Regions from separate parts of the Bacillus cihuensis genome, predicted to be linked through region 1. Evidence: riboswitches for the same ligand, from Rfam matches in the RefSeq annotation. Region 1 holds a riboswitch; the other holds the start of a gene.
The links. Region 1 has a riboswitch for S-adenosylmethionine ahead of V179_RS0113910 (LLM class flavin-dependent oxidoreductase). Riboswitches for the same ligand answer to the same signal wherever they lie in the genome.
Positions count from the first base shown of each region.

Region 1 (8,004 bases):
CGACTCTATTCGCGCTGTTTGTTGCAATATATTTCACGGCGGCTAGTTCTGAACCCATGTACGCCCGTTTCTCAGGGTATTCAATCCATTTTCTTGCAACAGAAAATAACACTTCCCGAGCGTTAAATAATTCTAGTTCCATTTTTCCTATTTTTCTTCTTACGTCCGGTACATCACTAATTGGACCTGGCAGTGTACTAGGACGATAGGTAGATGCGAAAGATACAGCATACTCTTTTGCAGAAAGGGCGATTCCAATGTACACAGCAGGTACTTGAAGATACCAGCCATTCGGATGGGGTTGATTAAGCTCTTCTTGTACCAATAATGCATCCGATTCTACCCAGACTTGATCTAAAATCAGATCATCACTCTTTGTGCCCCGCATCGAAATACTATCCCATGTTTCTTCCACAGACACACCTTCCAGCTTATGATCAACAAGTACAAAGCCTTTCTTGCCAGTTTGATTGACATCGACAGTGACGATTGAATAATCGAGTGCGACGGCCATGGAGGTGAAGGATTTAACGCCATTGATCCGCCAGCCGTTGCCTTCTTTGATGGCAGTCGTGGTGGGAATCCCGCCTCTGGAAGGGCTCCCCGTTGCGCGTTCGGATTGTGCCACATTGATCAGGGCGTTGTCATGAACAATCCACTGACAAAGCTTGGCAAAGCTTTCTTCTTTCCAGTGTCTTCTTTCGGCTGCCTCAAGGATGCAGCCTAGATGCCAGCCAAGGGAAAGAGCGGTTGGTGCATCACCTTGTGCGATGATTTCCTGAATGAATAGAAATTCATATAAATCAATTCCAGCACCACCATATTCTTTCGGAACAGTGAGTGCTAAGAAGCCCTGTTCCTTTAAATCTTCAAAGTTTTCATAGGGAAATTCGCCCTCTCTGTCGATTTTAGCTGCTCTTTTTTTAAAGATATCTGCTAATACTTTTGCTTGTTTTATTCGTCCTTCTTGCGTTTTGTTGACGGGTATTTGCTGATGAACAATGGTCATAACATTTGCCTCCATTTTCTTAACATCAAAAAAGTCCTCATTCGCTGACGAAAGAGGACTTTGTTTCTTAGCTGCTCTTTCTCATCTGCCAGACATTGGAACTGTCTGCTGGAATTAGCACCTTTACTTATCACTTTGGATAAATGGTTGCTGCAGGATCGTAGGACCACTTCCTCCCCTGACTCTTGATAAGAATTTGTTACGTATTCTATTTGATAGCCTCACATTAAATGGAATTCTAATAATTGTCAATACTAAAGTTATGAAAAATTCATAATATAATTATTATTTTAATTGTTAAAAATAATTTGACATAATTTTAATCTTCATGTATATTTTTGTAAATAGCTGAATGAAAATGTTTTTCTTATCTAGAGAGGTGGAGGGACTGGCCCTGTGAAACCTCGGCAACAGACTAGTTTAGTACTGTGCCAATTCCATCGAGCGAAATGCTTGAAAGATAAGAAGGGATGTATGCTTTCGTATGGCAATCAATCCCCTTCTTTTCTTGTAAAAGAAGGGGATTTTTTATGACTTTGAATGGAGTCTGAGAAACCTATTTCGTTTCTTTTAATCCGAGTTTGCGGATAAGAAAAATCATATAATACAGGGAGGAAAAAAAATTGACTAAACAAATCATTTTAAATGCTTTTGATATGAGCAGTTCGATGCACAATTCCCATGGGCTTTGGAAGCATCCAGACAATAAGCGTCATCGCAGGTACAAGGATTTGGACTACTGGATTGAATTAGCAAAGCTATTGGAGCGAGGCAAGTTTGATGCGATTTTTTTTGCAGATGTCCTTGGCATTTATGATATTTATCAGAAGAGTAAAGATCCTTCCATTCGAGATGGCTTACAGGTGCCAGTGAACGATGCATCGCTGCTCATTTCTGCGATGGCCAGTGTAACAGAAAATTTGTCATTCGCAATCACAGTTAGTACGACCTATGAACCACCATTTGGAAATGCAAGACGGTTTTCTACTTTAGACCATTTGACAAAGGGAAGAATTGCATGGAATGTTGTGACTTCTTATCTCCCAAATGCAGCCAGAAACTTTGGGTTACCAGATATGATCAAACATGATGAACGATACAATAAAGCCGATGAGTTCCTTGAGGTGTCTTATAAACTCTGGGAGCAAAGCTGGGAAGACAATGCCATGATTGAAAATGCGGAAACGAATACATTGGTAGATCCCGAAAAAGTACATGAAATCAATCATGAAGGCACCTATTTTAAAGTGGAAGGGCCGCATTTAACTGAACCTTCCATTCAGCGCACGCCTGTCATTTATCAAGCGGGAACATCGGAACGCGGCAGGGAATTCGCAGCCAAACATGCAGAGTGTATATTTGTCGGTGGTCCCACACCTGAGAGAATTCGTTTTTACACAGAGGATATTAGACAGCGAGCACAAACGCATGGTCGTAATCCAGATAATATTAAAATCATTTCTTTTCTGAGTGTTATTGTTGCCGAAACGACGGAAGAGGCTTGGCAGAAGTTCGAGGAATATAACAAAGTATGGAGTTCAGATGCTGCTAAAGCACAGTTCGGAGCTAGCGGTTATGACATTGCCGAGTTTGAGGGCGTGGATCCGAATGAGCCGTTTGAATATAAGAAATCGACGGAAGGCGGCCATTATAAAGCAGCTACTTTAACGAAGGATGCACCGAAGAAATTATCTGTTGGTGAAGCACTTAAACGATTCGAGTCATTAGATCGAACCCAAATTATTGTTGGGAACCCATCAGAGGTTGCGGACGCTATACAACGTCAATTTGAAGAATCAGGAGTAGACGGCTTCAATTTAAACCATTTGGTGACGCCTGGTGATTTGGAATCCTTTATTGAGTTAGTGATTCCAATCTTGCAAGAGCGGGGATTATATAAGAAGCAGTATCAATCAGGTACATTGCGAGAAAAGTTATTTCCTAGGGGGAAAAGTATTTTGCCGGATGACCATCCTGGTAGCCAGTACAGACGTGTCCTTACCGAGCGGTAAAAATAGGAGCGGAGTGGAATAGCCGGATGATTGAGTTGAAGCACATTAAGAAGGAATTTAGGGGTAAAAAGGAAACGATTGTGGGTGTAGATGACGTTTCGCTTACGATCGAGAAGGGAGAAATATTCGCGATTCTGGTGGGCCTATCTATAGGAATGGTTTTGTTTATCACGGATCGCGGAATTTTTAAGAAAATATATGGATTAAACAGGTTTTTGAGATCTTGATCAACCTAATCCGTTCCATTCCGTTTATCCTGATCGTATTCTTAATGTTATTTAAAAATTTTCTCGTGGATACAACCATTAGACCATTAGCAGCGACGGTGACTCTAGCGGTAGCGGGGATTCCTTTTTTTTGCAGAATTAGTAGAATCATCTGCAAGAGATTTGATAAAGGAGTCATCGAAGCTGCGGTTGCTGTCTGGACTTCGGGTTAATCATCACAAACATTATCCTTACAGAAGCCAAGCCAGGATTGATGACCGGCTTTACCATGACTGCCATTATCTTAATCGTCTATTCCGCTATGGTTGGAATCATTGGGGTGGGGGATCGAGGATTTAGCTATTCGTTACGGGTACTATCGTTATGATAATACGATCATGTACACAAACCTCATTTTGGTGGTTGTCTTAGTGCAACTATTCCAATATATAGGGGGGCATATCGCGAAAAGAGTAAACAAACGCTAAAAACAGGGGAGTGGTTAAATTGAAAAAACAAATTTTTGTTTTGCTATTCATACTTGTCATGGGTGCTTTATCTGCTTGTAATTCAGGTAGTTCATCCTCTGCCGGTGAAAAGAAAGAATTAGTACTGGGGGCGACAATCCCGTACAGTGATATGCTAGAAAAAGGAGTCAAGCCTTATTTAGAAGAAAAAGGCTATAAGGTAACCGTGAAAGAATTCAACGATTACATACAGCCAAATACAGCACTGAATAACGGATCACTGGATGCAAACTTGTTTCAGCACGAGGTATATATGAATGCGTTCGCAAAAGAAAATGATATGGAATTAACGAGTGTGATTACGGTACCGACAGCACCCATCGGTATTTATTCTAATAAGTATCAATCATTGGATGAGATTGAGAAAGGCAGTACCATTGTACTTGCAAATGATCCTACCAATCTAGCAAGGGGCTTAACGGTGTTAAAGGATAATGGCATAATCGAATTTGACAGTAATGCCGATCCTCTTCGTGCCTCTGAAAAGGATGTCATTAGTAACCCCAAAGAGCTTAAATTTAAACCAATCGAAGCCGCTCAAACACCAAGAGCACTAGAATCTGTTGACCTTGCAGCAATCAATGGGAATTTTGCCATCGCGGCAGGACTGGACTTAACGAAGGCACTTGTAAGGGATAAGCTGCCAGAAAATATCATTAATCGTGTCGTGGTTCTAACGGAAAATAAAGATGAACAATTTGTGAAGGACATCAAGGATGCAGTAGAATCCGTAGAATTTAAGAAAGTGATTGAAGAAGAGTTCCAAGGATTCCATCAACCAGATTGGATGAAGTAGGGGGGCGTTCTCCTGCTTCTTTTTGATCTTCAGGTTTGGCACGATCCGAGTGGTCTTGCTTCATAAAAATATTCCACTTGTCACACACTATATTTTTTAGCTATTTAATAGAAGATTCTTATATATGATGCAAAGGGGTACGGTTCTCTTTTTCCTTTTAGTACTTCACCAGTAAATCCTTCAATCCATAGTTAGAAAGAAAAATCTAGTTTAGAATGATGGTGATAGAGATGCCTCGTGAAGCTAGACTATTACAACGCCAGGCTGCAAGAATTTTGTGCGTTTCTCCAACCCTTACATGAAAAGCATGGGGAAGTGAGACAAGAGAACCGTCTCTTGCTCTCAAGTAAATGATACTGAATTGTAAATTCAAATGAAGAAAGGTTCTAGAATAAAATACTAGTATCACTTTAAAAATCCTACAAAACAACAAATATTGTGAGGAAAAGCCTTTTTTTGTCGAAACTAGGTAGTTGTAATGTGTAAAGTAATCCAAATCAAGCAAGAATTAAGTTAGAATGTTACTTTTAGTCTATTTTTTCTAGTTTACTCATTATTTACCATATATCCATAGTGAGTTAAAACTCACCATCTATACTAACCTTGTAAACCACTTTTACGAGGAGGAATAATAGATGAATAAACGATCGATCAGAAAGAAAATAATCCCGTTTGCTGTTGTAACTTCTATTGCATTAGGAGGTTTAGTAGGCAGCTTTGCAACTCTAAATGTAGATGCAAAATCAGAAAATAGCAATCAGGGTAAAGCGAAGAATGTCATTTTTATGGTTCCCGATGGCTATTCCGCTTCTTATGCAACAAATTACCGTTTGTATAAAGGGGAAGAAACTGCTTTAGATTCAATGCTAGTTGGCATGCATCGTACATACTCTGCAAATACGGAAATAACGGACTCTGCCGCGGCTGGTACAGCTATGGCAACAGGTGTAAAAACAAATAATGGGATGATTAGCACTGCACCAGATGGCACAGAGTTAAAAACGATTCTTGAAGCGTCTGAAGAAAAAGGAAAAGCTTCCGGTTTAGTAGCCACTTCCACAATTACACATGCCACTCCGGCTGTTTTTGCCTCACATGTTGCTTCACGTTCAAATGAAGCTGATATTGCACCGCAATTGCTTGAAAATGGTGTAGATGTACTTCTAGGAGGCGGAAAGAAATATTTCCCTGAATCCTTATTAAAGGATGCTAAAGAAGATGGGTATAAATTTGTTTCAGATAAGAAACAACTGCAAAATGTTAAAAAAACAGACAAACTTATCGGACTTTTTGCTGAGGATGGTATGGCACCAGAGTTGGATCGCGATGAAACTAATCAACCTAGCCTTGCAGAAATGACCGAATCTGCAATCGATGTACTTCAACAAGATAAAGATGGTTTCTTCTTAATGGTTGAAGGCAGCCAAATCGACTGGGCGGGTCATGATCAAGATGCCGCATGGGCAATGAAAGACAGTGAAGCTTTTGAAAAGGCGGTAGAAGAAGCTCTTGAATTTGCTAAAAAAGATAGAAATACATTAGTAGTAGTTGCTGGCGATCATGATACGGGCGGAATGTCAGTCGGTGGCTATGGAAAAGGTGATACGAAACTTGAAGTCCTTCATAATGTTACAGCAACAGGGGATTTCATGGAAAGTAAGCTTAACTCGGACCGCAGCAACGTAAAAGAAGTTGTAAAAGAGTACACAAAACTTAACCTAACCGACGTTGAAGCCGAAAAAATTAAAACAGCTAAAAGTCCTTCCATGGCAATAAATCAAGTTGTTTCTGAGCGTGCAATCGTTGGATGGACAAGCACCGGACACACTGGTACAGACGTTCCTTTATATGCATTCGGACCAGGCTCTGACTTGTTTAGAGGCTTACATGAAAACACAAACCTGCCTGTATTAATGGCTGAAGCAATGAAGATTCCATTTAATCCAATGAAATAACGTACTATTTGTAATTGCCGATACTGAAAGGAGTTACCTGATTGGCAGCTCCTTTCTTCGAAGCAAGGGAACGGATTCGAGGTTTTTTTAGTATGTTTTGCAAATATAAACTATTTCAATGAAAATTATATTGTTTTAGGGTTAAATTATACAGGAAACGCGGTAGGTACAGCCGGATATACAAATGTGATTGTCGATCTGCAAGATAAGAAGGAGCCGGTTGCGAATTTAGTGGATTTGGGGATTGAATAAAAAGTTGTAGGTAAGACACTCGAATATCGATATTTGGTCAATAGATATGTGTAATAAGACACGGAGTAGCTAAGTTGAGGTTGCTCTTTTTTTGAAAAAACAGAAAACGTGATTGAGCCAATGACAGATGATATTCAACATGAAAAAAAGAAGTGCATATTACGGACTCTGCAATAGGCGGTTCCTAATATGAAAAGAGTCTTAAACGACCACCTGCTAAATCAGGTGGTCGTTTAAGTTCATTCATTAACAAGTCGGATTTTTGTAATCATATAAACGCCAGTTATCCTCTTAATCTTGTTCATTTATACATAAGTATTGATGATGCACTTCGAAAGACGATTTTCCGCGCACATCTTATCACTTCAAAAAAGTTAAACAGTTGGTTTGTAATCTACTTCAACTTTATCTTTTTCTTGGTAAGGAGAAAGCATGAAAGCAGCCTTAAAATCAGTATTCCCTTTATTTGTTAAATAATGAACTTTTTTTGGTTCAACATGGATAAAATCTCCCTTTTTACATGTGAAAACTTCATGATCAATATGTATCTCTAATTCTCCTTCGAGGATAAAGAAGTTTTCTTCCATTATATTATGATAATGAGCAGCGAAATCTTGTCCGGGCTTTAAAACAACAATTCCAAAGTTCATTCTTGGTCCTTTTAAAAGATATTTTGGACCACTATCTTTAAATCTATATTCTCTTTCATTCTCGTTAATAATGGTCATTGTAATCACTCCATATTCTTTATTTTAATCCAGGTGCGATCCACATATGTTCTGTTAAATTGTTGTCTGCTAATTCTAGTTGTTTTTTGTATATATCTTTCCACTTTTTATATAAATCTTCATATACTTTGTTATTCTCGTGATTTGGATAATACGTTTTTTCGAATTTAATTACTTTTGAAATAGCATCATCGAAATCGTTATAGACTTTTGCGCCTACTCCGGCACAAATAGCAGCACCAAGCGCAGTTGATTCTCTAACGACAGGGACTCGTAATGGTATATTAAGTACATCGGAAACAATTTGACACCATAAATCGCTTTTTGATGCGCCACCAGCAAAGATAATAGACTCGGGAGATGTATTAGTTATGTCATTAACTAATTCAATATTTCCTTTTGTTACAAAGGCGGCATTTTCCATAATCGATCTGTAAAAGCTTGCCTTATTAAATTTCGCTGAGTCCAGTTTGTAATTGATAAAGCTTGGGGCTGCATGTTTCCAAGACTTATAGTTCA
Region 1 covers NZ_KI632495.1:1,677,310-1,685,313, reverse strand. The annotation lists gene V179_RS0113915 (acyl-CoA dehydrogenase family protein) at 1-1,009, opposite strand, end outside; SAM riboswitch class I at 1,088-1,204, opposite strand; SAM riboswitch class I at 1,374-1,476, shown strand; gene V179_RS0113910 (LLM class flavin-dependent oxidoreductase) at 1,633-3,021, shown strand; gene V179_RS30720 (hypothetical protein) at 3,245-3,460, shown strand; gene V179_RS0113900 (MetQ/NlpA family ABC transporter substrate-binding protein) at 3,735-4,550, shown strand; gene V179_RS0113895 (alkaline phosphatase) at 5,186-6,505, shown strand; gene V179_RS0113890 (cupin domain-containing protein) at 7,132-7,485, opposite strand; gene lsrK (autoinducer-2 kinase) at 7,505-8,004, opposite strand, start outside.

Region 2 (8,004 bases), on a different contig from region 1:
CTCAATGAAAAATTATTTGAAACTAGTAATATGACTACTTTAAATATTATGATAATTTAACGTGCAGCTTCTTCCTCGTAAACAGGCACCCAACCTTCTGCTGTGACAAAAACTCGTATGGCAACTACTCTGCGATCGTCATCTAACGTGAAGTAATGACGAACCCCGACAGGAACAGAAATGAGGTCTCCAGGATGTAAGTGAACCTCAAAAAACGGGCCATTTTTTCCTTGAATAATAAAAACGCCATGCCCACTCACGATAAATCGTACTTCATCATCTGTATGGTGATGCTCACGCTGGAAATTCTTTAATAACTCGTCAAGATTTGGCGTATGCTCTGCAAGTGAAATAACGTCCCAAGCCTTGTAGCCTCTTCTGTTTGCGATATCCGTAATTTCAGGTTGGAAAACTGTTAATATCTCTTGTTTTTCTTCATCACTTAACACATACTTCTCTTGTAAGTGAACTGGTAATTTTGAAATATCCCATGATTCATAAATCACGCCTTGTTCTTGCAAAAATGCAATTACTTCCTCTTGGTTATCAATTACTTCATTAGTTCCTTGAATAACAATCGTTGTCATCATATTTCCTCCTAAAAATTTATTAGATAAATCGAACTTATTAGACTTTTTAAGTCAAGTGTCTTGCTCCATAAAGTCCGGCTTTTGCCTGAAGTAATGTGAGCTGATACTGAAATAAAAACTCACAGGCTTCGAGAATTTTTTTAGCTTCAAAGCCATCTTTCCCCCATGCAGTGATTCCGTGATTACGAATCAACACGGCTCCTTTATTTTCATTCGCAAAGGAAGCAAAGGTTGCTGCTAATCTAGGAATATCCGCATAGTTCCGGATGATTGGAATGATTAACTCTGCATTCTCATCCCACCGGTCAAATGCCTTTATTAGCTCCTGACCTTGAAAAACCACTTTCCCCACGTCGCCATACAATTCAGAAATCACATTGTTCGCTACTGTATGAACATGGAGACTGCAGCCGGCATCCGTTCTTTTGTATATTTCACAATGCAGCAGCGTCTCAAAAGAAGGCTTCACATTCGTGCTTCCGACAGGATTTCCATCACCATCCACAAGCAGAAAGTCTTCATTTGTTTTTTTTCGTTTATCTTTCCCGCTTGCCGTGACAAGAAATTGCAATGGATCATTTTGTACTTTAATCGCTAAATTACCGCTCGTGCCCATAAACCAATCTCTCTCGGCCAATTCAGCTTTTATCTCCATAAGCTCATGATGACGAGTAAGTAACACACTCATTTTCCAACCCCCTTCGTTTGACTACTTATTTGTAATTTCTCTAAAATGTCTATGCAATCATAAAACGTATCAAAAGGTTGAAATGGAATCGAAAACTCTCCGCATTTTTCAGCTAAATAATCTCTTGCTATGACAGTATGAGAAATTTTCGCAGCTTCCAAATCTGTTACAGAATCGCCAATGACTATTGCATGCGTCTTGGCATTCGATAGTTGTCGGATTATCGCAGGTTTGCAACAGCCGCAATTTTGATTCGTACATGTCTGATCACAAGGATGTGGCCATTGTATTTGAATCGTTTCACCTAAGAAATCAGCCTGATTACAAAACACCCCGGCAATAGAGTCAAACGGGGCGAGAATTGGTCTAACAAAAAAATCCATCCCTCCACTTACGATATAAAGGGGGATCTGTTGCTTTTTCGTATATTGAACAAATTCACTAAACCCTTCGCGAATCTCACTATTTTCTAAAACAAACTTAGTAATCTCCTGTTTTAGTGAAGTTGGAAGGAGACGAAACATGTTGCCTACCCCTTCTTGGATACTGACCGAACGAGATAAAACATGATCCTTCCACATCTCCCATTCTGGTGGAGCAAATTGCTTCATTATACTAACAATATTGTCTTTCTTTGTTACCGTACCATCAAAGTCACAAAAAATGATTGGATTATTCACTTCGCAACCACATCCTTCCAGCCCCATAGCCGGACTGCCTCCTGAAGTTCAAATGCAGCAGTTTCTTCTGAAAACGCATCCCCAGAAAGCACCAATTCAATTGCTTGATGAAACGCCTTACCACCACCCTGCGCTCCTTGTGGATGTCCATGAACGCCTCCACCTGCATTAATGACACAATCCTTTCCGAAATCTTGGATCAATAAAGGTACGAGACCTGGGTGAATCCCAGCTGATGGTACAGGAAATACCGATTTAATCTGTGTTTTCTTTATTAGCTCCTCTTTTATCGCTATCACCTTATCTCTGTCCAAAGCTACACTGCCGTATGGTGAAGGAAACAAGGAAAAGTCCGCTCCTGCCAATCTTTCCAATTTCCCTAACAGTAAGGCATGAGAAAGCCCATATTTTTCTGATGAAGTGAACGCACCGCTAACGGCAGGGTGAGCCATAATTGGAAGAGCAATTTCCTCATCTTCTCGTAAACTTTGTAAGACATCAAGACCATAAGCAAAAACGTTAAATAACAAAACATCCGCTCCTAAATCTCTTGCTTTTCTAGCTCGATCCCTTAATTCGAACGTTCTTCCTGTTAAATTCACGGCATATAACGTTCTATGACCAGTTTCTTCATACACTTGATCAAGTACTTTCTTTCCTTCTGTTACTCTTTTTTCAAGAGGAGTGAGAGGGTTTTCAAAGAGGATTTCATCGTCCTTCACTAGGTCAACACCACCCAATGCCTGTTCTCGTAATTGGTTGAGCAGATAATCTAAATCCCTCCCAATCACTCCCTTGAAAATACTCATAATTAAAGGACGATCAAAGACTTGAAGCTTTTCGCGAATGCCTGCAATTCCAAAACGAGGTCCTGGAAAATGGCTTAAAAGGTCTTGATCAAACTTTAAATCTACTAATTTAATTTCTCCATCTAGAGATAATTTTCCGAAAGTTGTCGTCAGGATAGCAGGAATATCTTTTGAAAAATTAGCCGCTGGAAAAGCAATGTGAAGTTCGCCAACGTTTTTTCCAGATACCTTCTCTTCATCCACTTCTTTGACCGTGACAACTCGACCTTTATGATTTTTTAATTGTTCTTGTTCGAGCAGCGGCAGGTTCGTCCAAGAACCAACCGTTAGACCAAGCGCTATTTCTTCGGCTTTTTTTTCCAAGCTTGATGAATCAGATATTATGCTGTACACAGCTGTTACTTCGCTCATTTTCGCCACTTCTTCCTTTTAAAAAATATAAAAAACCCCTTCAATAAGAAGAGGTTTCCGAATAAAAAACAACTTCTTATCTATCAGCATTTCTGCTGCAAGAATTAGCACCGTGCTTAAAAATAAGTCGGTTGCCGGGTATCATCGGGCTTGTCCCTCCACCTGCTCTTGATAAGATTTTGTATATAAAAAATTTAAGTTTAATGTAATTTCGTATAAATTATGCCATTTTGCATGATTACTGTCAATGTATTTTAAATTATTTTTATATTTTGATTACTAGTTAAAGTGAAACTTCAATCAGGCTTTACGGACAGTAGCCCCCCACACACATTAGCTTCTTCGATTCCTCTAAGCCTTGAGATAGGGGCTTTGACTTCCGTTAATGCGGGATAAAATTAGTTAAATACCTGCTTACAGGATTTTAGTAAATGAATTCCCACTGCCTTATTTATCCGTCTATTACCTTACTAATAAACTTATGCTGAGATATGTGTATGAACACTTTTTTGATTTTCCCACTTATGCAGCAATTTGAAAATTGGCGGCATCACGAGACAAACTACGATAATTCGGAGCACCTGCACAGCCACTACAAATGTGGAATCAGCATCTAGTACGACTGCTGTTGTCGCCATCTCCGCAACGCCACCCGGTGCGAACGCAAGGGCTGTGGTCATAAACGCCATTCCTGTGATTTCTGAAACAAAATAAGCACACGCAAACATCGCTACGATTAACATGATCGTACTGATGAAGGCAACAACTAATGTTTGTTTTAAACCAATAAACATTTCTTTGCGAAAACGGGAGCCAATCGATACGGCAATTAAAATCTGCGATACGACCATGATACTATGTGGCCAGAAGGCAATCATATCGTGTCCAGTAGTGGTAGATGTGATGGATTGAACAACGGCGACTCCAACCATGCTTCCAAGGAGCCAAGGAGCCGGAAATTTCAAATATTTACCTACATGATATCCCCCATAGGCAACGACAGCAAGCACCAGACTCCATAATAAGTGATGGATTTCAAAAACAGCGCCTGGCGATTGTACGATAACCGGTGCCGTCGGAATTACCACCAATAAGGACACGACAATCGGAATAATTAAAATAACAAGAAAAACACGCATCGTTTGGATAATACTAACGACCGCTGTGTTGGCACCGACTTCCTCAGCCATTCCTGGCATAGCCGATAGTCCACCCGGTGCCGTACCGAAAAAACTAGTCAGCATATTAGTTTCGCTAAATTTCCAAAGTGCCAAACCTGAAAGTAATGAAAACATAATTGAAAGCAGTAGCATGACTATAATAACAATCCAATGTTGCTGAAAGACTGTAAGAACAGATAGATTAATTTTTTGACCTAGTTCAATACCTAAAATACACTGCCCTATATTTAGCCAGTATTTCGGTAGACCTTTCGTCCCTAGAAAATTTGGTGATACGAAAGAAATGAGTGCAGCGAAGAGTAATGTTCCAAGCATCCATCCGATCGACAGACCTGTCAACGAAAGTAAAAAACCACCTGCGCTACTTAGAACAATAAACATCCATATATTTTTATTCAATTTTACATCGTCCTTCTTTCCGCTCTCTATATGAATAATTATAATGAATGGACAGTTATAAATAAAATATAATTTTGATATGACTAACCATAAGTAAAGATTATATTAGCTCCGTAATTGTTTCGAACTTGCCAAAGCACTATTATCTTGAAGCACTCTCCAGTTTGAACAAGTACCAATAAAGTGGAACTTCAATCAATGGGGGTTTTTCTTCATCCTCCACTGATTGTAGTCCCGTTCTAGTGTCGCTAAAACCTCCACACAGTGTGGGTAAAGCGACACTACAAACCCGATTGGGCTTTTACGGGCATCCCCCACCTACGCTTTTTCAATTCCTCTAAGCCTTGAGGGGGAAGTCTTGACTTTCCGTTAAAGCAAGAGAAAGCATTTCGCAATAGACAAAAAGACGTGTATATACAGAAAACTTGCTTTCTGTAAGATACACGTTAGGCACATCTGAAAAATTTAATAGTATGAAAAGTGTAAGCTACTGCACAAAAACGTCTAAAAGTCCCCTTTTATATCTTTCGCGAGTTTAAAAAGGGATGATTCCTAATACAATAGCTACAATAATCATGACAGCTGTTGAACCACATGCCCACTTCAAGAAGGAACGCTGTAATGCTCCAAAATCTTCTCCAACCATCCCGACCAATAGATAGGTAGAAGGAACAAGAGGACTTAATAAATGAACAGGCAATCCTAAAAGAGAAGCTCTTCCAATCAAAGCTGGGTCGATTCCATAAGCAGCTCCAGCCTTAGCTAGTAATGGAAGTACTCCGTAGTAAAAGGCATCATTGGACATGAAGAACGTAAACGGCGCACTAATAACTGCCGTGATTACAGCAAAGTGCGAACCCATAACATCTGGAATATGCTGAATCATCGAATTTGCCATAGCATCCACCATTTCCGTTCCTGCAAGAATTCCAGTGAAAATTCCAGCGGCAAAAATCATCGAAACAACAGATAAAGCATTATCAGCATAATTTGCTACACGTTCTTTTTGGTCACTCAATTTCGGATAATTTATCGTTATGGCTATGGCAAAACCAATCATGAACAAAACGGCTGATGGCAGTAATTCCATGATTAGTGCTACTAATAAGGTAATCGTTAAAGCATAGTTAAATACAATTAATTTAGGGCGTTTTACATACAATTCCTCAGTTGTAGCCGCTTGTTGAGCTACTCCCTGATAGTCAAACTCTATGACACCAATTCTTTTTCTTTCTTTTTTCCCGAGACAATAAGCCATGAACAAAACGAATAGAACACCGCCAATCATAGAAGGAATAACAGGTGTGAATACGTCTGACATTTCAAGGTTCAATGCGGTCATCACCCTTGCTGTCGGCCCTCCCCAAGGTAGTAGATTCATAACGCCTGAAGCGGAAACAGCAATCCCTGCTAAGAGAAGTGGTCTCATGCCAATCCTTTTATAAAGGGGAAGCATTGCAGAAATTGTAATCATATATGTGGTCGTTCCATCTCCATCCAGTGAAATTAGCAGAGCCAAAATAGCTGTCCCTATGGCAATTTTTACAGGATCTCCTTTTACCAACTTAAGAATTGTCTTAATTATTGGGTCAAAAACTCCAGCATCAATCAAAACACCAAAGAATAAAATCGCAAATAATATCATGATTCCCGTTGGAGCAACACTTTTGATTCCCTCTAACGCCATTGGACCCATCTCACTCCCGAAACCACCTATGAGTGCAAATACAATTGGCACGACAATGAGAGCAATCATAGCTGAAAGTCTCCCTGTCATTATTAAAATCATAAATACAATTATCATCATATATCCAAGTAAAGCGAGCATATTTATCACTCCTAATCTTATATATAGATAAATTGTACTCTATGCTCTCTTCGTTGTAAGCGTTTGCAAATTAAAGTGTTTTAAAATAATTGTGAAAATTTTGTTCATTTTGTTCACGATTGGTTTTTGGCTATCCGTGAATACTTAAGGATTCGTTCTTTTACACAAAACGAATCCAGCGTTAAACAGCACACTTTACCATGAAGGATATATCATGAAGCACGCTACACTCGCCTAATTACAATGATGACGGTGCGGAATGGGAATTTTGGATGTTTTCTCGATAAAATCAGTATACCTGATAAAGTGAAACTTCAATCAGTGGGGGAGTATTTCTTCCGCCAGAGAAAGACCGAACTCTATCAATATTATTCAGCCCTTCTTAGAAACAAGATGGGATTTCCTCTAAATTTTACAATATCTTCGTTCTGGTCGCCCTACAACTCCGTATACCACTTCAGCTTTACATTCCCTGACAGATATCAAATATTCCAAATATCGCCTTGCGGTTGTCCTCGAAGCACCAATTTGAACACTCACTTGTTCCGCCGACATACCCGTGTCACTCATTTCAAGAACAGTTCTCACTTTCGATAATGTGATTTCATCGACTCCTTTAGGTAATATAACCCCTTTCCTTTCCTTGGTTGGGGATTTTTTTTGAAAAATAAGATCTACAAAATCTTGGTCTAAATCACGCTTAGTTTGCAAAAGCTGGGACTTATTAAGATATTCTTCAATCGTTTGATAAAAACGCTCCATTTTTACTGGTTTGATCAAATAGTACTCCACACCATAGCGAAGCGCATGTTCAAGTATTTCTTTATCGATTGCTGCCGTAATCATGATAATATCCACTTGCGGGAATTTTTGACGAATGATTGGTAGCAAATCGGAACCAAGTTTGTCTGGCAAATACACATCTAGGAGGAGCAAGTCAGGTTTTTTTTGCTCCAAAATTCGTATCATCTGTTTGGCATTTAGTGCTTTTCCTATTACATCGATTTCTGCAAATTTATTCAGAAACTTCTCATGAATATCTGCTACGCGAAAATCATCTTCTACAATAACCGCTCTTATTTTCCCCATACTTCTCCTCCTCTTTTTTCTTTAGGCAGATAAACGGTGAATACCGTGTTTTCTGCCTCGCTATGTACTTCGATTATGCCTCCAAGTTCCTTTACTGCACTATCAGCGTTGTATAGTCCGTATCCTCTTGGTTTTTCACTCGTCTTCGAAGTGAAACCGCGTTCAAAAAGCACGACCATTTCTTCTTCCGTGATTCCTTTACCATTGTCGCTTACTTCAAAGATGATATCTTCTCCTATATCAGTCGCGAATAACTTTACAATCGGTTCCTCTATGTCATAAACCGCCTCAAAGGCATTATCTATTAAATTGCCAAGTACGAGTGTTAT
Region 2 covers NZ_AYSD01000010.1:739,973-747,976, reverse strand. The annotation lists gene V179_RS0103330 (1,2-dihydroxy-3-keto-5-methylthiopentene dioxygenase) at 57-587, opposite strand; gene V179_RS0103325 (methylthioribulose 1-phosphate dehydratase) at 637-1,278, opposite strand; gene V179_RS0103320 (2-hydroxy-3-keto-5-methylthiopentenyl-1-phosphate phosphatase) at 1,275-1,985, opposite strand; gene V179_RS0103315 (2,3-diketo-5-methylthiopentyl-1-phosphate enolase) at 1,955-3,178, opposite strand; SAM riboswitch class I at 3,252-3,356, opposite strand; gene V179_RS0103310 (AbrB family transcriptional regulator) at 3,658-4,740, opposite strand; gene V179_RS0103305 (CitMHS family transporter) at 5,294-6,586, opposite strand; gene V179_RS0103300 (response regulator) at 6,992-7,675, opposite strand; gene V179_RS0103295 (ATP-binding protein) at 7,663-8,004, opposite strand, start outside.
Region 2: linked by a shared signal. The riboswitch ahead of V179_RS0103315 (2,3-diketo-5-methylthiopentyl-1-phosphate enolase) and the one ahead of V179_RS0113910 (LLM class flavin-dependent oxidoreductase) in region 1 are both predicted to bind S-adenosylmethionine.